Regions from separate parts of the Janthinobacterium sp. PSRC1-1 genome, predicted to be linked through region 1. Evidence: predicted binding sites of a transcription regulator. Region 1 holds the regulator's gene; the other holds the start of a gene.
The links. The regulator FliA, encoded in region 1, starts transcription of late flagellar genes. The targets are predictions, from matches to a motif close to CTAAAGTTTNNNNNNNNNNNGCCGNTA.
Positions count from the first base shown of each region.

Region 2: a site for FliA is predicted at 3,361-3,387, ahead of ACP7DW_RS08155 (DUF5610 domain-containing protein). Genes of this name have one in related genera too.

Region 1 covers NZ_JAFCWK010000005.1:133,798-144,939, forward strand. The annotation lists gene ACP7DW_RS12400 (S49 family peptidase) at 1-631, shown strand, start outside; gene ACP7DW_RS12405 (hypothetical protein) at 1,010-1,366, opposite strand; gene ACP7DW_RS12410 (pseudouridine synthase) at 1,624-2,334, shown strand; gene ACP7DW_RS12415 (fumarylacetoacetate hydrolase family protein) at 2,423-3,421, shown strand; gene flhB (flagellar biosynthesis protein FlhB) at 3,561-4,754, shown strand; gene flhA (flagellar biosynthesis protein FlhA) at 4,751-6,847, shown strand; gene flhF (flagellar biosynthesis protein FlhF) at 7,151-8,479, shown strand; gene ACP7DW_RS12435 (MinD/ParA family ATP-binding protein) at 8,472-9,335, shown strand; gene ACP7DW_RS12440 (RNA polymerase sigma factor FliA) at 9,380-10,111, shown strand; gene ACP7DW_RS12445 (flagellar motor protein) at 10,093-10,839, shown strand; gene motD (flagellar motor protein MotD) at 10,845-11,142, shown strand, end outside.
Region 2 covers NZ_JAFCWK010000003.1:333,159-344,300, reverse strand. The annotation lists gene ACP7DW_RS08175 (TPM domain-containing protein) at 1-136, opposite strand, end outside; gene ACP7DW_RS08170 (LemA family protein) at 138-752, opposite strand; gene pyrF (orotidine-5'-phosphate decarboxylase) at 910-1,734, shown strand; gene sbcB (exodeoxyribonuclease I) at 1,864-3,312, opposite strand; gene ACP7DW_RS08155 (DUF5610 domain-containing protein) at 3,459-4,073, shown strand; gene ACP7DW_RS08150 (GGDEF domain-containing protein) at 4,111-5,076, opposite strand; gene ACP7DW_RS08145 (HPF/RaiA family ribosome-associated protein) at 5,338-5,715, opposite strand; gene ACP7DW_RS08140 (DUF1345 domain-containing protein) at 5,903-6,568, opposite strand; gene ACP7DW_RS08135 (MFS transporter) at 6,607-7,878, opposite strand; gene ACP7DW_RS08130 (CDP-6-deoxy-delta-3,4-glucoseen reductase) at 7,957-8,982, opposite strand; gene ACP7DW_RS08125 (SDR family oxidoreductase) at 8,995-9,912, shown strand; gene ACP7DW_RS08120 (hypothetical protein) at 9,996-10,256, shown strand; gene ACP7DW_RS08115 (hypothetical protein) at 10,462-10,731, shown strand; gene ACP7DW_RS08110 (hypothetical protein) at 10,974-11,142, shown strand, end outside.

The DNA.
Region 1 (11,142 bases):
TCCGGGCGGCAGTCCCGTGCAGGCCGGCATGATCGTCGACGAGATGCAGCGCCTGCGCAAGGGCTATCCGGACAAGCCCTTGTATGTGGTGGTCGATGAAATGTGCGCCTCGGGCGGCTATTACATCGCCGCCGCCGCCGACCGCATCTACGTCAACAAGGCCAGCGTGGTCGGCTCCATCGGCGTGCTGATGGATGGCTTCGGCTTTACGGGCGTGATGGACAAGGTGGGCGTCGAGCGCCGGCTGCTGACGGCGGGCGAGAACAAGGGCTTCATGGACCCGTTCAGTCCCCTGACGGACAAGCACAAGGCGTATGCGCAAGGCATGCTCAATGAAATCCACCAGCAATTCATCGACGTGGTGCGCACGGGACGGGGCAAGCGCCTGAAGGAAACGGCCGATACCTTCTCGGGCCTGTACTGGACGGGGGCGAAAGCCGTGGAAATGGGCTTGGCCGACGATTTCGGCACGGTCGACAGCGTGGCGCGCGATGTCGTCAAGGCGGAAGACATCGTCGACTACACGCAGCATGAAGGCTTGCCGGAGCGGGTGCTGAAGAAATTTGGCGCCGCCATGGGCGCAGGCGCCATGAAGGCGGCCGTGCAGCAGTCACAACCGGTGTTGCGTTGAAGGCATCACTGTTGGCTGGCAGGCAAGCCAGTCGAGAATGATTTTCAATAAGATGCTAATTTGGCTTGAAAAAGGGGCTGCTTGGGCTATAGTGAAAGCGTAGTTCTTTTCAAGGAGGGGCGATATATCAACTATGTTGTCAGTACTAACTTGATTGGCAGGTCTTGGAACTACTCGCCGCATCGCAGATGTGGTTTTGAGTGAATTTACATTCCTCACTAAAGTCCCGATGGGGCTTGGGAACGGCGGCGCAATGCCGCCGTTTCCTTTTGTGCGTCGTCCTTGCCGGGTAGGCTGGCATTGCGCAATGCGTGATCTGGTCTGGCTGGCAACGCAGGCATGCAGGGGCAGGGCATGGCGCGTCCGATGGCGGCGCGCTCAGGCGGCGCAGCCGTTACAGTGCGCGGGCAGGGGGGCCGGCTCCTCTGCTGTGACGCTGGTGCTGGTATCGGGCGGCATGTCCGCCATGGCGGGCGCGCTCACGTTGTCGGCTGCCGCATCCGCGTGCGCAAAACCGCCCAATTCCAGCCAGCACATGAAGTGGGATTGCGCCTCGGCATGCCAGTGCGTCTGGCTCGCTGGCGATGGCGGCGCGTCCGCCTGCTGCGGCGCAGGGACGTTGCGCCAGCGCGCCACGCCGAGTCTGACCTTGTGCATGGCCGCTTGTTCCGCGGCGATGCGCTGGCGCAGGTCGGCGATGCTGCCTTGTAAGGCGATGGTATCGGTATGCTTCATACGATGTCCTTATGCGGGGTGGCGACTGCCACAATTCCTAAAGTGCATTAGGCGGATTCCTAACGAAGTTTCAGTCTATCAATGCGATATTCCGAGCGCTTGATATATCTCAAAGGAATCATCCATTTCTCGCCAAATCTCACCTTGTTCTTTTTGGCATTTCTGTCTGCGCCATGGTTTGGTGCCGCTGGCGCCGTCGCGCAGGCGCCAGGTGCCGCCGCTTCACGCTGCCAGCCGCTTCTGGTAAAGTCACGCCCATGAGTAAATTATCCCTAGACCGCATCCTGCAATCGCAGGGTTTTGGCACCCGTAAATATTGTCGTTCCCTCATCGAAGATGGCGATGTCGTCATCGATGGCGTCACCCAGACCACTTACCGCACCACCGTCGAGACCGAAGGCCTGGTGCTGCACGTGTTTGAAGAAGAGTGGGTCTACCGCGCGCACCTGTACCTGGCGCTGAACAAGCCCGCCAACTTCGAATGCTCGCGCAAGCCCAGCCATCATCCTGGCGTGCTGACCTTGCTGCCGGAACAGTTCACCTGGCGCGAAGTCCAGCCCGTCGGCCGGCTCGACCACGATACGACCGGCATGCTGCTGATGTCCGACGATGGTCCCTTTATCCATGCACAATCGTCGCCGAAGCGTCACGTTCCCAAGATTTACCAGGCTACCACGCAAGAGCCCGTGACCGATGCACTGGTGGCGCAGCTCTTGGCCGGCGTGCAATTGCACGATGAACCGGCCCCGCTGGCCGCCCTCGTGTGTGTCCAGCGCGGAGAATTCCAGCTGGAAATCGTGCTCGAACAAGGCAAATACCACCAGGTCAAGCGCATGCTGGCCGCCGCCGGCAACCATTGCAGCGCGCTGCACCGTTCCGCCATCGGCAGTCTGACGCTGGAATCGCTGGGCATCGCCGAAGGCGAGTGGTGTTATCTGACTCCAGAGCAGATCGCGCTGCTGGCATAAATCCCTCCTGACCGCCAAAGCCGGGAATGTCCCGGCTTTTTGGCGTCTTTGGTCCCTAATTGCCCGCATTTGACGAAGTTTCCCGTACATGAAATTAGCAACTTTGAAAGACGGCACGCGCGACGGCCAGCTGGCTGTCGTCTCGCGCGACCTGAAAACGGCCCACCTGGCCGATGGCATCGCCTCGACCTTGCAAAAGGCGCTCGACGACTGGAGTTTCATCGCGCCCCAGCTCGATTTACTGTACCAGACCATCAATAGCGGCCGCGGCCACCGCGCCTTCGACTTCGACCCTGCCAACTGCATGGCGCCCTTGCCGCGCAGCAGCTTGCGCGTGGCCGGCGCCTCGTACCTGCAGCAGATCGAGCGCGCCTGCAAGGCGGCGGGCGTTGACGCGCCCGCCAATTGGCGCGAGGCGCCGCGCCTGTACCAGGGCGCCAGCGACGATTTCCTCGGCGCCCACGACGATATTGTCTTGGCGCACGAGCAGTGGGGCATCGATTACGAGGCGGGCCTCGCCGCCATCACGGACGACGTGGCCATGGGCTCGACGCCGGACCAGGCGCACCTGAACATCAAGCTGTTGATGCTGGTCAACGACATTACCTTGCGCAACTTGGCGCCCGAGGAGCAGGCCAGCGGCTACGGCTACCTGCAAGCGAAGCCGGCCATGGCCTGCTCGCCGGTGGCCATCACGCCCGACGAGCTGGGCGATGCATGGCGCGGCGGCAAGGTGCATTACGCCTTGCGCTGCAGCCTGAACGGCAAATTGACGGGCCAGCCCCACGCGGGCGCCGACATGGCCTTCAATTACCCGCAATTGCTCGCCCATCTGTGCCGGACGCGCAACGCGCGCGCCGGCAGCGTGGTCAGCGCGGGCGGCGTCGCCAACAAGGAAATTAAAAAGGGTTTTGCCAGCATCGTTGAGCGACGTAACCAGGAGATGATCGCCGATGGCGTCGCCAGTACGCCCTATTTGCTGTTCGGTGACGTCGTCCGGCTGGAAATGCTCGGTGATGATGGCAAGTCGCTGTTTGGTGCCATCGAGCAGACCGTCAAGCAGGCCGAGGCGCGCAAGTCGCGCTAAGGTTTCTGGAGAGCAAAGGAAAAGCAGGGGATTCGCCCTCCTTTTCCCTTGATGGCGTTGCCGTCATTGAATCGATAATGTGTCATGCCCAGTCCGTATTGCGCCTAACCAGGCTGCAGGACTTCACCGGAGTTGATTGATGTCGGACGACAGCGACGCAGAAAAGACCGAAGCCGCGTCACCGAAGCGCCTCGAGCAGGCGCGTGAGGAAGGCGACGTTCCGCGATCGCGTGAAGTGGCCACGTTTACGGTGCTGATGGCGTCCGGCTGCTGCCTGTGGTTTGCCGGCGACGCCATCGTGCGCCGGCTGACGGCCGTCATGGTGTCCGGGCTGACCCTGGACCGCGAGCAAATCCTCAATCCCGACGCGATGATGTTGCGCATCGGCTACGACGTGGGCTCCGTCTTGCTGACTTGCCTGCCGTACGCCGCGGCCATCATGCTCGTCGCGCTGGCCTCGCCCGTGCTGGTGGGTGGCTGGCTGTTCAGTTCCAAGGCGTTCACCCCCAATTTTGGCAAGCTCAACCCGATTCGCGGCCTGGGCAATATGTTTTCGAAGAATGCGCTGGTGGAATTGCTCAAGGCCATCGCCAAGACGCTCGTCGTCGGCGTCGTCGCCTGGATGGTGATGCAGCACCAGAAAGACGCCGTGCTGGGCCTGTCGGTCGAATCCTTGCGCGCCGGTTCGGCCCATCTGATCAGCCTGCTGATCACGGCCTTTTTGCTGATCGTCGGCGCGCTGGGCCTGATCGCCGCCATCGACGGCCCGTACCAGATGTGGCACTACGCCAACAAGATGAAAATGTCCTTGCAGGAAGTCAAGCAAGAGGCGAAGGAGTCGGACGGCAATCCGCAGATCAAGGCGAAGATACGCCAGATGCAGCATGAAATGTCGCGCCGCCGCATGATGGCCGACGTGCCGACGGCCGACGTGGTGGTGACCAATCCTACCCACTACGCGGTGGCCTTGAAGTATGGCGAGAATTCGCGCGGCGCGCCGCAGGTGGTGGCCAAGGGCATCGACGAGGTGGCGGCGAAGATCCGCGAACTGGCCGGCGAACACAAGGTCGCCATCCTCGAAGCGCCGGCGCTGGCGCGTGCGCTGTACCAGCACACGGACATCGGCGACGAGATCCCCGAGGCGCTGTATGGCGCCGTGGCCGAAGTGCTGGCCTACGTGTTCCAGCTGCGCAGCTACGGCAGCGGCCATGGCCAGCGCCCCGACAAGCCGAAGAAACTCGACGTGCCGCCCGAGCTCGATCCGCTCGACCCGGCATCGCAGATCAAGGCCGCAGCCGACGCGGCAGACAAGAATAAAGGAAGTACACCATGAACGGCCTGAGATTGCCAGCCTGGCTCAGCGGTATGAGCGGCAACGCCAGCAAGGGCATCGCCGCGCCGATCATCATCATCATGCTGCTGGCGATGATGGTGCTGCCGCTGCCGGCCTTCATCCTCGACATTTTTTTCAGTTTCAATATCGCGCTGTCCATCATCGTGCTGCTGACGGCGCTGTATACGGTCAAGCCGCTCGACTTCATGGCCTTCCCGACCATTTTGCTGGTGTCGACCATGCTGCGCCTGTCGCTGAACGTGGCGTCCACGCGCGTGGTGCTGACGGAAGGCCATACGGGCGCCGACGCGGCCGGTAAAGTGATCGAGGCGTTCGGCCACTTCCTGATCGGCGGCAACTATACGGTCGGTATCGTCGTCTTCATTATTTTGACCATCATTAACTTTACCGTCGTGACCAAGGGTGCGGGCCGTATCGCCGAGGTGGGCGCCCGCTTCGCGCTGGACGCCATGCCTGGTAAACAGATGGCCATCGATGCCGATCTGAACGCCGGCCTGATCGGCGAAGACGAAGCGCGCCGCCGCCGCACGGAAGTGGCGCAGGAAGCGGAATTCTATGGCGCCATGGACGGTGCCAGCAAATACGTGCGCGGCGACGCCATCGCCGGCATCATGGTCACCGTCATCAATATCGTCGGCGGCTTGCTGGTGGGCTTGTTGCAGCATGACATGGGCTTTGCCGATGCCCTCAAAAACTACACGCTGCTGGCCATCGGTGACGGCCTGGTGGCGCAGATTCCTTCGCTGATCATTTCCACGGCGGCCGGTATCGTCGTCTCGCGCGTGGCCAGCGACCAGGACATCGGCACCCAGCTGGTCGGTCAATTGTTTGCGAAACCGCAAGTGCTATATATTACCGCCGGCATCATCGGCGGCATGGGCCTGATTCCGGGCATGCCGAACATGGTCTTCCTGCTGCTGGCCTCCGCGCTGGCCGGTTCCGCCTATTTGATCAGCAAGAAGCGCACGCAGGAAAAAGAGGCGTCCGAGAAACCGGCCGACGTGCCGCCAGCGACCGTGGCGCCCGAGCAGGAAGAGGCCAGCTGGCAAGACATCATGCCCGTCGACACGCTGGGCCTGGAAGTGGGCTATCGCCTGATCCCCCTGGTCGACAAGACGCAGGGCGGCGAATTGCTCAAACGCATCAAGGGCATCCGCAAGAAATTTGCCCAGGAAGTGGGTTTCCTGGCGCCGCCCGTGCATATCCGCGACAACCTGGAGCTCAAACCCTCCGCCTACCGCATCACCCTCAAGGGCGTGGAAGTGGGCGTGGGCGAAGCGTTCAACGGGCAGTTCCTGGCGATTAATCCCGGCATGGCCAGCGGCGCCTTGCCGGGCGTGGCCACCAGCGATCCCGCGTTCGGCTTGCCCGCCACCTGGATCGACGCCAGCTTGCGCGACCAGGCGCAATCGATGGGCTACACGGTGGTCGATGCGGGCACCGTGGTGGCCACGCACTTGAACCACCTGATCACCTCGCACGCTTCCGAACTGCTGGGCCGCGCGGAAGTGCAGTCGCTGCTCGATCACCTGGGCAAGGATGCGCCGCGCCTGGTGGAAGACCTGGTGCCGAAGATGCTGTCGCTGTCGACCCTGCAAAAAGTGCTGCAGAACCTGCTGGCCGAGGGCGTGCACATCCGCGACATGCGCAGCATCATCGAAACCCTGGCCGAGCATACGGTCAATACGCAAGACCCGAACGAGCTGACGGCGCTGGTACGCGTATCCCTGGGCCGCGCCATCGTGCAGCAACTGTTCCCCGGTGCGGCCGAATTGTCCGTGATGACCCTCGACAGCCGCCTGGAGCGCTTGCTGATGCAAGCGATGGGCAACGGCGGCGACGGCGCCGGCATCGAGCCGGGCCTGGCCGATACCATCGCCCACCAGGCAGGCCTGGCCGCGCAGCAGCAGGAGGCGCTGGGCCTGACGCCGGTGCTGCTGGTGCCGGCGCCGCTGCGCGCCCTGCTGTCGCGTTTCCTGCGCCGCGCCTTGCCGCAGCTGAAGGTGCTGTCGCATGCGGAAGTGCCGGAAACCAAGACCATCCGCGTCACGGCGCTGGTGGGCGCGCAGTAGTTGAGATGGTTAATGCCGGGGTCAGACTGAGCTAGCGTTAGCGCGGAGCTTTGCGTTAGCGTCAGTGGGGGTCTGACCCCAGCCCTTGCTTTTGGTCAAAAAAACATCAATTTCCTGCTGGCAAACTGAATAACGGGTACTTTCCCGTCCTGTTCCTTCGATCATTTCCTCCAAGCATCGCTAATAATGGAAACTGTCCGGGTGATCTGTGTCCATGTGGAAGACAGCACCCAAGCAACAGGAGTCGACGATGGTCACACAGTTCAGCCAATATTGCGCCCCCCCCGCCTTGGGAGGCCGGTCATGAATGTGAAGAAATTTACGGGCGCCTCGTCGCGCGATGCGCTGCGCAAGGTGCGCGAAGCGCTGGGTCCCGATGCCGTGATCCTGTCGAACCGCCAGGCCGATGGCGTGGTGGAAATCCTCGCGCTGGCCAATGACGATGCCGCTTCGCTGGCGTCGCCGCCGGCCGCGTCCGAAATGTCGCAGCCCCGTCCCCAGTTGCAGACCCAGTTCGCCACGCCGCAGCGTCCGGCCGCCCCGGCCCAGCGCCCGGCTGCGCCACGTCCTGCCGCACCGCGCCAGGCAGCCGGCGAGCCAGTGGACATGGCCCGCATGCAGCAGATGATGGCCAGCGCGCTGGCGCACGTCAAAGAGAACGCCGCCGCCGAGATGAGCGGCATGATGAATGAAATCCGCGCCATGCGCGGCATGATGGAAACCCAGTTGGCGGAAATCTCGTGGGGCTCGACGCAGCAGCGCGAGCCGCAAAAAGCCGTGGTGCTGCGCGAAATGCTGGCCGCCGGTTTCTCGGCCAGCCTGGCGCGCTACCTGATCGACAAGCTGCCCGCCGGCCTCGATGGCGCGCAAAGCATGCGCTGGATTAAAACCGTCCTCAGTCGTAACCTGAATACCGTCGCCAATGAAGACGCCATGCTGGAGCAGGGCGGCGTGTTTGCGCTGGTCGGCCCGACCGGTGTCGGCAAGACCACCAGCACGGCCAAGCTGGCGGCCCGCTGCGTGATGCGCCACGGCCCGGAAAAGCTGGCCCTGATCACCACGGACGCCTATCGTATCGGCGCGCACGAACAGCTGCGCATCTACGGCAAGATCCTCGGCGTGATGGTGCATTCGGTGAAGGATGAAGCGGACTTGCGCATCGCCTTGAAAGAATTGAAGAACAAGCACACGGTGCTGATCGATACGGTGGGCGTGAGCCAGCGCGATCAGATGGTGACGGAGCAGGTGGCCATGCTGTCGGGCGCCGGCGCCGACGTGAAACGTTTGCTGTGCCTGAACTCCACGGCGACGCAGGAAACCTTGAACGAAGTGGTGCGCGCCTACCAGGGCAGCGGCCTGGCCGGCTGCATCATGACCAAGCTCGATGAAGCGGCCTCGATCGGCAATGTGCTCGACGTGGTGATCCGCCAGAAACTGAACCTGTTTTATGTGTCGAACGGCCAGCGCGTGCCGGAAGACCTGTACCTGGCCGACCGTGGCTACCTGATCGACCGCGCCTTCAAGCTCAAGCGCGATGCGGCGGCGACGCAGTTTTCCGATGCCGAACTGCCGCTCCTGATGGCGCAGGCGGCCGCCCGCAACAATGAAGCGCGCGGGGTGCGCCTTGGCTAATTTCGATTTCGATCAGGCCGAAGGCCTGCGCCGCATGCTGGCCGGCCCGCAGCCGCGCGTGATGACATTTTTATCGGCCACGCCGCAGGACGACAAGGGCGCCATGCTGGTCAACCTGGGCGCCTCGCTGGTCTACGGCGGCAATGACGTGCTGCTGCTCGACGCCAGCGGCGGCAGCGATGGCGTGGCCGCCCGTCTGGGACTGGCGCACGGTGCCAGCCTGCGCGACGTGGCGCGCCAGCAGTGCGCCCTGAACCAGGTCATCCACCAGGTGCCGCAAGGCTTCGGCGTGGCCAGCCTGGGCGCGCGCAACCACCTGATGGACAGCATGGACTATGCGGGTGCGGAAGAACTGCGCCGCCTGGGCAAGACCTTCGAGGTACTGGCGCGCCAGAGCGGCATCGTGCTGGTCGACGGCGTCGTCGCCGACGCGGGCGATTGCTTCCCCGTGCCGCTGATGGCCTCGTCCGACATCGTGGTGCAAGTGTCGACCAGCGCCACCTCGATCAAGGCCGCGTACTGCCTGATCAAGCGTCTGAGCCAGGAGCTGGGACGCCGTCCGTTCGGCATTCTGGTCACCGGCGCTTCCGAATCCGAGGCAAAAGTGGTATACGATAATATGGCGCAGGCGGCGAGCCGCTACCTGGCCGTGAAACTGACCTCGATGGGATCGGTGCCTGCCGATGAGTATCTGCACCGCGCGGCGCGTCTGGGCCGCAGCGTGGTCGATGCCTTTCCGCTGGCGGGAGCCTCGGTGGCGTTTCGCGGACTGGCCGAGCGGCTGGCCCGTTCGGCGGCGCCGGTGCTCGGTGGCACCTTGTACCAGACGGGGAGCCCGCACCAGTTCAGCGTCTGAATCCATCATCAGCACACGATAGCAGTTAAAACAATAAGCAGCCTATGTACACGGTCAAAGGGAAATCGAACAAGGACTATTTGCTGACGGAGCACATTCCGCTGGTGAAGCGTCTGGCGCACCATATGAAGGCGAAATTGCCGCCTTCGGTCGAGGTCGATGACCTGATCCAGGCCGGCATGATCGGCCTGCTCGACGCCATCAGCCGCTATGAAGAGACGCATGGCGCGCAGTTCGAGACGTATGCCGTGCTGCGTATCCGCGGCGCCATGCTCGACGAATTGCGTACCAGTGACTGGCTGCCGCGCAGCATGCGCCAGAACATGCGCAAGATCGAAGAGGCGATGAGCATTTTGCAGCAGCGCCTGGGACACCCGCCGACGGAGTCGGAAGTGGCGAAATTGCTGAAAATGTCGCTCGTCGATTACCAGGAAATGCTGGGCGACGGCGGCGGCCACCAGTTGCTGTACTACGAAGACTTTCATGACCCGGACGGCAATGACAGCTTTCTCGACCGCCATTGCGTGGACGAGGACAGCGACCCCTTGCGGTCCCTGCTCGATACCGATTTCCGGCAATCCGTGATCGATGCCATCGACGCGCTGCCGCCACGCGAGAAAATGCTCATGGGCCTGTATTACGAAGAAGAGCTGAACCTGAAGGAGATCGGCGCGGTGATGGGCGTGTCCGAATCGCGCGTCTCGCAGCTGCATACCCAGGCCGTCGCGCGCCTGCGGGCAACCTTGAGGGAGCTGGCGTGGACTGGTCCAGCGTAATCGGGCTGGCGCTGGCGCTGGCCGGCCTCTTGGTCGGCCAGGCACTGGAAGGCGGCAAGATGGCCTCCCTGCTGCAGCCGGCCGCCTTCGCCATCGTGGTCATTGGCACCTTCGGCGCCGTGCTGCTGCAAACGCGGCTGCGCACCTTCGTGCGCGGCCTGGAAATGCTGCGCTGGGTCTTCCTGCCGCCAGCCGACACGCGCGCCGCGCTGGCGCGCGACATCGGGCAATGGAGTTTGACGGCGCGCCGCGACGGCCCGCTGGCGCTCGAACGCCTGATGGAAAACACGGCCGACCGCTTCAATGCCAAGGGCTTGCGCATGATCGTCGACGGCATCGCGCCCGACAAGCTGCGCCAGCTGCTCGACGTGGAAATCTCCGCCTACGAGCTGGCCGAACGCCAGGCCGTCAAGGTGTGGGAATCGGCGGCCGGCTATTCGCCCACGATCGGCATCCTGGGCGCCGTGCTGGGCCTGATCCACGTGATGGAAAACCTCACCGACCCGAGTAAGCTTGGCAGCGGCATTGCCGTGGCGTTTGTCTCGACCATTTATGGCGTCGGCCTGGCCAATCTGCTGTTCCTGCCGGTGGCGAACAAGCTCAAGGCCATCGTCTCGCGCCGCGTGCTGCAGTATGAAATCACGGCCGCCGTGTTGTACGACATCGCCACGGGCGACCACACGCGCATCATCGAAGAGCGCGTGGCCAGCCTCTTGCACGAGCACTGAGCATGATGCGGCGCGCGCGCAGGAAGTATGACGAGGAACCGGACAACCAGGACCGCTGGCTGATCTCGTACGCCGACTTCATCACCTTGCTGTTCGCCTTTTTCGTCGTCATGTATGCGATTTCGCAAGTCAACGAAGGCAAATACCGCGTCTTCCAGAATGCCATCGGCCAGGCCTTCAGTCTGGAAAAGGGCGCGCCGCCCATCATCATGGAAGCGCCGCAAGCCATTGCGCTGCCGAACCCCGCCCTGAAACGCCGCACGGAAGCCATCCGCCGCGAGCGCGAACACATGACGCGCCTGG
Region 2 (11,142 bases), on a different contig from region 1:
CGTCGAGCATGCCGGCGTTGTCCGTCACGCGCGCCGCCAGCGGCGGCACGGGCTGCAAGCCCTGTGCGCCGGCCGGCGCCATCGTCCACAGCAGCAGCGCCGTCGCCAGCGCCGCGAGGTAGGACCAGGCTTTCATCTTATTTGCCAAAGTTGACGGTCGGTGCGGTCGAGATGGCTTTTTCGTTTTCCACCGTGAACGACGGCTTGACCTTGTAGCCGAAGATCATGGCCGTCAGGTTGTTCGGGAAGCTGCGCGCATGCACGTTGTAATCCTGTACGGCGACGATGTAACGCTGGCGCGCCACGGTGATGCGGTTTTCCGTGCCTTCCAGCTGCGACTGCAAGTCGCGAAAGCTCGTATCGGCCTTCAGGTCCGGGTATTTTTCAGCCACCACCATCAGGCGCGACAGGGCCGACGACAGCTGTCCCTGCACTTGCTGGAACTTTTCAAACGCGGCCGGGTCGTTCAGCACTTCGGGCGTGATCTGGAAGCTGGTGGCGGCAGAGCGCGCCTTGGTCACCGCTTCCAGCGTTTCGCGCTCGTGCGTGGCGTAGCCTTTGACGGTATTGACCAGGTTGGGGATCAGGTCGGCGCGGCGCTGGTACTGGTTGACCACTTCGCCCCAGGCGGCCTTGGTGGCTTCATCCTTGCTCTGGAAGTCGTTGTAGCCGCAGCCCGTCAGGATGCCGGCCAGGACGGTGACGCTCAGTGTCAGGCGCAGCCATTGGGTGAATTGTTTGGTGATTTGCATGATGGGTTCCGTGCAGAGTAAAAGGGATGCGGCAAATATACCTGAAACGGCCCGCAATGTCGGTTTAATAAGCGCCGGCCGCCGCCACCGGCTGACTTGACAGGACCGCGCCGCGTTACAATACGGGGTTTGCAACTGAATATAGAGAAGGTGTGCCGTGAATTTCATCAATAAATTATCCGCCGCATGGACGGCCAATAATTCCCTGCTGTGCGTGGGACTCGACCCCGACCTGGCGAAACTGCCGGCCGACCTGCGCGATCTGCCCGATGGAATCACCACCTTTTGCACGCGCATCATCGACGCCACGGCCGACCTGGCCTGCGCCTTCAAGCCGCAGATCGCGTACTTTGCCGCGCTGGGCGCGGAAAAACAGCTGGAAGACATCTGCCGCTACGTGCGCGAGAACTACCCGCACATCCCCCTGATCCTCGACGCGAAACGCGGCGACATCGGCGCGACAGCCACGCAATACGCGCGCGAAGCGTTCGAGCGCTACGGCGCCGACGCCGTCACCGTGAACCCCTACATGGGTGAAGATTCGCTCGATCCCTACCTGGCGTGGAAGGACCGCGGCGTGATCATCCTGTGCCGCACCTCGAACCCGGGCGGCTCGGACCTGCAATTTCTCGACACGGACGGCGTGCCCCTGTACCAGCGCGTGGCGCGCCTGGTGGCCGAGAAGTGGAACAAGAACGGCCAGTGCGCGCTCGTCGTCGGCGCCACTTTCCCTGAAGAACTGGCGCAGGTGCGTGCCATCGTCGGCGACATGCCGCTGCTGGTGCCCGGCATCGGCGCCCAGGGCGGAGACATCGCCGCGACCGTCGGCGCGGGCCAGACGGCGAACGGCATGGGCATGATGATCAGCTCCTCGCGCGCCATCATCTACGCCACGCCGCAAGCGGGCGAAGATTTCGCCGACGCGGCGCGCCGCGTGGCCATTGAAACGCGCGATGCGATCAATCAACATCGTTCGGTATAAACATCACCCATAAAAGATGTAGGTCGGGTTAGGCCAGCGGCCGTAACCCGACAACACCGGTAACGTCAACAATGTTGTCGGATTACGCGGGGCTTTGCCCCGCTAATCCGACCTACCCGGCCTGGTCCTTCAGTCGCGCATGGGCGCCACCATCTCCGCATAGTCGTACAGCTCGCCCAGTATCTCTTCTCCCCGCTCATCCACCGATTCCGACAGCACGTCGATTTCCGTAAACAGCATCTCGATGGTGCGGGCGCCGCCGTCGCCGTCGAACAGGCGGGCGGCGCGGTGCTGTTCCCAGCGCAGGCTTTCCGCTTCGCTCAGGGTTTGCGGGAAATTGCGGGCGCGGTAGCGGAACAGCAATTCCTGCAGGCGCTCATCGGCAAACGAGGGGCGGGCCGTGGCCAGCTTGGCCGGCGTGTCGCGGCGCAAGGATTCGAGCAGGCGGCGGTCGTCGTTGCTGACGAAACCGTTGTACAAATCCTCATCCACGTCCAGCGCGACGTTCGCGCCCGGGCGCTGAAACACTTCGGCCCAGATGGCATCCATGTTCGGCGCCGTGGCGGCCAGCTGGGCGTTGACCTTCGCCGCATCCACATCGATGCCCCACTGCGCGGCCATGGCCGGCGATAGGGTCTTTAAATTGCCGACCAGCATGGGTGACTTGTTCAGGTGCACGCTTTTCACGGGCAGGCGCGTCATGCCTTCCGGCATGGCGTCACTGCGCGTAAACAAACGCGTGCGGATGGTGTCGGCGTCCAGCGAGAACAGTTCGCGCGGGTCGTAGGCGCAATCCCAGACGAGAATTTCATTTTTATTGCTCGGATGCGTGGCCAGCGGCCAGACGACGCCCAGGCAGCCGCGTTCGGCGGGGAACATGCCCGACACGTGCAGGAAGGGCTGGCGCTCGGCGGCGGCCAGGTGCATGCCCATTTCGCTGGCGACCCTGTCCTTCTTGTGCAGGGCCAGGCAGAATTCGAACAGTTTCGGCTGCTTTTCGCGGATCAGGCGGGCCAGGGCGATGGTGGCGCGCACGTCGGACAGCGCATCGTGCGCCGCTTCGTGCACCAGGCCATTGGCCTTGCTCAAGTGTTCCAGTTTAAAACTGGTCTGGCCATCGTCGCGCTTCGGCCATTGCATGCCTTCCGGGCGCAGCGCGTGCGTCATGCGCACCACGTCGAGGATGTCCCAGCGGCCGCAATGGTTTTTCCATTCGCGCGCATACGGGTCGATCAGGTTGCGCCAGAACAGGAAACGCGTGACTTCATCGTCGAAACGGATGGTGTTGTAGCCTACGCCGATGGTGCCCGGTTCCGAAAAGGCCGCTTCGATGGTGGCGGCGAACTGGTGCTCGGGCACGCCCAGCTGCAAGCATTGCTGCGGCGTGATGCCCGTGATCAGGCACGCTTGTGGGTCGGGCAGGAAATCATTTGCCGGCTGGCAATACAGCATGATCGGCTCGCCGATCTCGTTGAGTTCGGCATCCGTGCGGATGGCTGCGAACTGGGCCGGGCGGTCGCGGCGCGGCTGGGCGCCAAAGGTTTCGTAGTCGTGCCAAAGGAAAGTCTGGGTAGTCATTGATGGTCGTTGCTGAATTGGTTATCTGGGCCGCTCAAAGCGTCGCGGCTACAGTTTTCTGAAAACCTGCCGATACTACACGAGAGGATGGTCATCATGGCGTTTCCCGCATGGTGGCATATATTGCCCGTTCAAGGAGGTCTATCGTGTCAATTCCCATCGCCGCAAGCGGCAATTCCACCCCTTCCGTGACTTCCGTCAGTACGGGCGTTGCCGGCAAGGACGATAAAGTCCAGAAAAAGGACGGCGCCAACACTGAAATGAGCGTGAACGAGCGCAGCAAGCTGCAGTTGAACGCGTCCATCATGCAGGCGTCGCTGAATGTCTCGATCGGTTCGGAAAACGAGCCGCTGGCGCTGCTGTACAAGACGGCCATCACGAATATCAATGAAGCGCTGAAGGGCCAGTACGGCGACGATGCGATCCAGAACGCTGCCTCGCAGGATAATAGCGCCGAAGCGACGGCGAGCCGCATCGTGTCGCTGTCGACGGGGTTTTTTGATGCGTTCAAAAAACAGAATCCCGGCATGGACGACGATGCGGCCCTGACCAAGTTCATGGACACCATCAGCGGCGGCATGGAAAAAGGCTTCAAGGAAGCGCGCGACATCCTGGGCGGCTTGAAAGTGCTGAATGGCGATATCGCCAGCAATATCGACAAGACGTACGAGCTGGTGCAGAAGGGCTATGCGGATTTCATCGCCGCACACAGCAGCAAGAAGGATGACGCGGCCAAGCCGGCCGACAGCAAGGCTGCCTGATCATTATTACTGAATGCGCCGGAAGCGCCTGAGAATTTCAGGTGCTTACGCGGTTGCGTCCGCTTGCCTTGGCGCGATATAACGCCGCGTCGGCGGCCGCGATCAGTGCCTCGTCGTCCTGTTCCGCCGCCAGGCTGGCCACGCCGAAGGAGCCCGTGATGTGCGGCAGCGCGCTGCGCATGTCGGCGAAGATGACGGCGTGCTGCATGCGTTCGCACAGGCGCTCGGCCACCCGCAGGGCCACGTGTTCGTTGGTATCGGGCAAGATCACCATCATTTCCTCGCCACCATAGCGCACGGCAAAATCCGTGGGCCGCAGGGCTGCGCCCAGCACTTGCGCGGCGATGCGCAGCGCCTGGTCGCCCGCCTGGTGGCCGTGCGTGTCGTTGAAGCGCTTGAAATGGTCGAGGTCTATCATCACCAGCGACAGCGGCGAGCCGCTGGCGTGGGCGGTGATGATCATGTTGGGCAGTAAATCGGTCAGCCAGGCACGGTTGTACAGGCCCGTCAGGCTGTCGACCATCGACAGCTGGCGGTAGAATTCGCCCAGTTTCTGGCGCCGGCGCAGCAGGGCATTGGCGGCGCGGATGCGGAAGGACAGCAAGCGCAGCAGATTGCGCGCCAGGCCGTTCGATTGTTCGATCAATTCCCAGACGACGGCCGCGTCGATCACCAGCAAATCGGTTTCTTCCAGGGCGGAAATGGCGGCCAGGTTGCTCGCTTCATCGAGCACCGATTGTTCGCCCACGCTTTCGCCGGGCAAGACCTTGCTGACGGTGCCGTCATCCATGCCCGTGTGGGTGTCGGCCGCCACGGCCAGCGAGCCGCGCAGGACGATGTACAGGCTGGTGCCCTGGCTGTCGGCAATGGCTTCGCCCGCTTCGAGGCGCATCACGGGGCAGGGCGCCAGCATGGCGGCCGTCTGGCTATCCGCAGCATCGCTAAATAGCTGTAAATCGCCGATGTTGCAGCCTGAAGCGCCGAAGTTGCCGATCTGTTCCACAATCATACTTTCAAAAAGCCGGCGCGCGCGAGCAGAGGGCCGGTAGCTTCATGATAGCGTAAAGCGGCCTTGGCCGTCACGGCAAAGGCTTGCTTGATGTCACTTACTGTGAGAAATACGACAATTATTTCATTGCGGCGTCAATACGCTGGAGCAATGCTGGTTTGACTATTGTTGTTGCCGCGCGCGAAAGGCGGGCCAGATGTGCAAAGGCAGCCTTGAACGGCTGCCTCAGTCTCTGGAAATCCTGCGGGTGGGGAATTACTCGGCGGTTTCTTCCGCTTCGGCCGTATCGATCACGGCATTCTTGCCGGTGGCGTGGCGCTTGCTGTCTTGCAGGCGGCCCAGGGCACTATCGATGGCGCGTTTCAGTTTGTCGGTGGCGCCGGCAACGGATTGATGCACGGTGGCGTTCTGTTCGGTCACGGCAATCGGTTGATAGCCAGCAACGCGTGCTTCCATGACGCAGCGGATATCGTCGGCACCGCCTTTCGGGCCATTCGTGTCGCTGATGTGGACTTCGATGCGGGTCAGGTTGTCGCGGAAGCGGTTCAGTGCGCTTTCAAGTACGGATTGCACATGTTCGTTCAGTCCAGCGGTGTTGGCGATGGTGCTGTCGGTATGAATATTGATTTGCATATGCTTACTCCTGTCAATTCAAAAAAAACCCATCTCAGGCGTGCTGCGGCCTGGTTGCTGCCTCATGCACATGACCTCTGTGCATGGAACTTATCTTACTCCTCTTTCCAGTATTTCAAGAGGGGTCGCACGATTAAGATGAGCTTAACCCTTCAGTCAGGTCAAGTTTCCGCTACGAAATTATTTTTCAGCCATTGATGAGCCCGGCGGCGATATTGATCGACAGCCCCAGCACGACCAGGTTGAAGAAAAAGCTCAGCACGGATTGCCCCAGCACGATCTGCCGCATCAGCCGCGTCTGCACGCAGACATCCGACGTTTGCACGGCCACGGCGATGGTGAAGGCGAAATACAGAAAATCCCAGTAATCGGGGTTTTGCTCATCGTCGGGAAACTTCAGGGGGCGCAGCGCGGGGTCGGCCTGGTAATACAGGTGGGCATAATGAAAGCAGAACAGGGTGCCGACGAGAAACCAGGAACCGACCAGGGTGAGGATCGTCAAGCCGTAATGCAGCGCGCGCTCGTCCGGCGCCATGTCTTTCATCGAGGACAGCTGCGAGACGATGGCCACCAGGCTCATCACGGAGGCGACGGACAGGGCCGACAGGACCGTGGCGGCCCGCTCATCCTGGCGCGCCGCCATGGCTTTGACCTTGTGATGGTTGGCGCGCATCATCATCCAGGCCATCGTCGCCAGGTAGAACCAGACGGCGACGTTCCACGCCGTCAGCAAACGCGTCATCTGTTGCCAGGACGAGGGCAGCAGCAGGCCGGCCGCCACGCCGATGGCCGTGGCCATGCTCAGGTGGGGGCGGCTGCGGATGAAGCTGTGCAAGGGAAACGTGATTTTCATGGTGCCGTGTCGTCAGTAGCAATAGCGCATCTTATAGCTTATGCGCTTGCCGCGGTGGCCGTCCTGGCGGCCGTTTCCTTTTCGTGGTGGGGGAAGCGGTCCATGCGCGACAGCACGGGGAATAGCACGGCCCACACGCCCGTCACGGCCAGGGTGGCGGCGCCGCCGAAGAGCACGGCGCGCACCAGGCCGAACCAGCCGGCCGTCAGGCCCGATTCGAATTCGCCCAGTTCGTTCGATGCGCCGATGAAGACGGCATTCACGGCGCTGACCCGGCCGCGGATCTCGTCGGGCGTCTCGAACTGCACCAGCAGGTGACGGATGTAGACGCTGACCATGTCGCCGGCGCCCATCAGGAACAGCGCCGCCAGCGCCAGCGGGAAATAGCTGGTGCTGCCCAGTACCAGGGTGCCCAGGCCAAAGACGGCCACGCCGCCGAACATCCACGCGCCCACGCGGCGCGTGATGGGGAAGATGGCCAGCACGATCGAGCACAGGGCGGCACCGGCGCCCGGCGCCGTGCGCAGCAAGCCCAGGCCGCTTGGGCCGATATGCAGCACGTCATGCGCGAGCGCCGGCAACAGGGCCGTGGCGCCGCCGAACAGCACGGCAAACAGGTCGAGCGAAATGGCGCCCAGCACGATGGGTTTCGACCAGACGAAGCGCAAGCCTTCGAGCAGGGTATGCCAGCTGACTGGGGCGCGCTGCACCACTTGCGGCGCCGGTGTGGTGGCGCGCATCAGCAGCACTGACAGCACCAGCAGCGCGGACGAAATCAAATACACCACCTTGGGGCCGAAGTAATACAGCAGGCCGCCCAGGGTAGGGCCCAGGATGATGGCCACGTGCGAGCTCGACGAGCTGAGCGCGACGGCGCGGCTGAAGTGTTGCGTGGGCACCATGTTCACCAGCACGGCTTGCGTGGCCGGCATCATGAAGGCGCGCGCGCTGCCGAACAGCACCAGCACGGCAAACACGGGCCAGACGATGGAAATACTGCTTAACGTAAACGCCAGCAAGGCCAGCGCGCAAGCGAGCTGCGCCGCCAGGCACCAGGCGATGATGTTGCGGCGGTTGTAGCGGTCGGCCACGTGGCCGGCCGGCAAGATCAGCACGAGGAAGGGCGCGAACTGCGCCAGGCCGATCAGGCCCAAGTCGAACAGGCTGCCCGTGATCTGGTACACCTGCCAGCCGATGGCCACGCTTTGCATCTGCACGGCCACGGTGCCCAGCACGCGGGCGGAAAGATAACAGGCGAAGTTGCGGTGACGCAGGATACTGAAGCCGTTGCCGGCGGACGCGAGGGACATGAGATTTCCAGGGAACAGCGGGGAGGGGGCGGCAGCGGGCGCCGCGCCAGCCGCGCCCCGCTGTCTGGAAGGTGACGCTTACTTGGCCAGGTCGGCTTCGGTGGTGAAGGCGTCCGCGTAGAACTCGTCGGCTGGAAGTTGACACAATTGCACGAAATCGCGGTTGGCCGACTCGACGACGATCGGTGCGCCGCAGGCATACACCTGATACGCGGACATGTCGGGCAGGTCGGCCATGACGGCCTGGTGCACGAAGCCCGTGCGGCCGCTCCAGGCGTCTTCCGGCAGCGCTTCCGAGACGACGGGCACATAGGTGAACTGCGGCAAGTCGGCGGCCCACTGGCGGCACAGCGCATCCATGTACAGGTCGTGCGGACGGCGTGCGCCCCAGTACAGGGTGATCGGGCGCGGCGATTGCTCGTTGATCATGTGCTCGACGATGGCTTTCAAGGGGGCAAAGCCCGTGCCCGAGGCCAGCAGCACGACGGGCTTGTCGGAATCTTCGCGCAGGAAGAAGGTGCCCATCGGGCCTTCGAAGCGCAGGATGTCGCGCTCTTTCATGCTGCCGAACACCTGATCGGTGAACAGCCCGCCCGGCATGTGGCGGATGTGCAGGCTCACGGGGCCGCCGTCGACGGGCGCGCTGGCCATGCTGTAGCTGCGGCGTTTGTTGTCGCGCAGCATGATTTCGATATACTGTCCGGCGCGGTAGTGCAGGCGCTCGCTGGCCGGCAGCTGCAGGGTCAGCACGACGACGTCGGGCGCGACTTTTTCGATGGTGGTCACGCGCGACGGCATTTTCTTGATCGGATAGTCGCTGCTGCCCGCCACTTCGCGCGCCTGCACCACCAGGTCGCCCTGTGGCACGGCGCAGCACAGCAGCGAGTAGCCGGCGGCCGCTTCCTCTTCCGTCAGGGAGCGGGCCTGGTATGGCTTATGCTGTACATTGCCGGACACGATCTTGCCCTTGCAGGAGCTGCAGGCGCCACTCTTGCAGCTGTATGGCAAGCCCACGCCGGCGCGGATCGCCGCCGACAGGACGGTTTCGTCCGCTTCACAGCTGAATTGGTGGCCGCTGGGCTGAACAGTAATTTGAAAAGTCATACAATCCTTGAGATGAAAAATATGTTAATGCACTCTTTGCGCAAGCCGGTGGGCTTGCCGCGCCTGCTGATCCTCGGCTGCGGCGACGTCGGCCTGCGGCTGCTGCCGCAGCTAGCGGCGCGTTTTCGCGTCTTTGCCGTCACCAGCCAGCCGGCGCGTTGCGCGCAGCTGCGGGCAGCCGGCGCCGTGCCCATCGTGGCCAACCTCGACGACCGCGCCAGCCTGAAACGGCTGGCGGGACTGGCGCCGACGATCGTGCACCTGGCGCCGCCCCTGTCGTCGGGCTTGCTGGACCGGCGCACGCGCAATCTGGTCGCCATTTTACCCGAGCATGCGCGCCTGGTGTATGTGAGTACCAGCGGCGTATATGGCGATTGCGGCGGCGCCTGGGTCGATGAAACGCGGCAGGTTGCGCCGGCGAATGCGCGGGCGAAGCGGCGCGTGGATGCGGAACAGGTTTTACGGGGCTGGGGCGCGCGCCGCGGCGCCAGCGTGGCCATCCTGCGCGTGCCCGGCATCTATGCGGATGATCGCCTGCCCCTGAAGCGCCTGCGCGAAGGCACGCCGGCCCTGGCCGCTGGCGACGATGTGTACACCAACCATATCCATGCCGATGATCTGGCGCGCATCATCGAACGGGCCTTGTGGCGCGGCAAACCGGGACGCGTGTATCACGCCAGCGATGACAGCGAACTCAAGATGGCGGAATATTTCGATGCTGTGGCCGATACGTTTGGCTTGCCGCGCCCGCCGCGCCTGCCGCGTGCCGAGCTGCGGCAAGTGGTCACGCCGATGCTGTTGTCGTTCATGTCCGAATCGCGCCGCCTGCACAATACGCGCCTCAAACGCGAGCTGGGCGTGCGCCTGCGCTACGCGCGCGTGGCCGATGCCTTGCAGTCGCTGTCTGCCGATACGGCCGGCATCGGGTAAAATGGCCGGTTATCTGCGCACTTTGCCGGACCGGTGCGCAGCGCGCCGTTGCGGCGGCGCGCCATTCACTTAAGGACTACAGCATGACCACCCTCACTTACGAAGAATACCTGGACGAGGTCACCACCGTCCTGACGGAACTGTATGACCTCGACGACGACGCCGCCATCAAGCTGGTCGTGGCGGCGCAGGATGCCGAATTTTTTGTTCCGCACGATGCGCATGAGGAAATGCGTACCGCCGAGCAAGCCAAGAAAGATGCGGTCACCCTGTTCGAGCGCAAGCAGAATCGCCAGCAAACGCAGGAAAAACAGCAACAGCGCGTGCGCCAGCAAAAGAAATAAGAGCCAGCTATTGGCCGCCAGGCCGCTGGAGCATGGCGCAGTGCGGGCTTCGGCGCAACACCGGGGCCTTGCCATTTGATGCAACGCAAACGCATCATGGCGCGCTGGCGATATGGTGAGCAATGTCGTCACGCGTCCTGGCTAGTTGTGGCGGGCTCGGCATCTACAATTAGCGCGACGCAGTTTCCGTCAGCAGGAGCGATCCATGCGAGCTACGAGTCACCCCAGCAAGGAACAGGTGCGCGCCTATATGCGGCGTCGCGAACGTGCGCTGCAGCCGCCACCGCCGCCCGATGAAATTCGCCGGCAGCTGGCCTGGTGCTGCCTGGACGCCTTCCCCGGCACTTGCCTTCCGGCCACCCCGGCCGGCCTGGCCGCGCAAGGCTGGCATTTATCCGCCGACATGGCCCGCCTGGGCACCCTCATGGCCATAGCCTGGCTGATGCACGGCGGTGTTGCTCATCGTAAAAATTGATGACGTGCAGCAAATTTTTCCGATTTGAGTTATCCTCTAGCACATTCCAAGTGCGTCAATTCTCTTCAATTATCACAATTTTGCTTTAAGTTACGCAAAAATCAACAATAGCGTGTATTATATTGTTTGTGGCCTAAAAGCCGCATAAGTGATGGCGCTTTTTAGTGTGTTTACCCTGAATTATTGCAGAAGAGACATTCGGTTTCTTTTTGCCTTAATACAACAAGTACGGATTTTCGATCATGTCTCTCAAACAAATTACCTCTTTGCCTACCTACAACCCGAATCGCGTCCTCGATGCGATCATCGACAAGCTGCAACTGAAAAACGATGCCGCCCTGTCGCGAGCGCTGGAAGTGGCGCCACCGGTCATCAGCAAGATTCGTCACAACACCTTGCCGATCGGCGCCA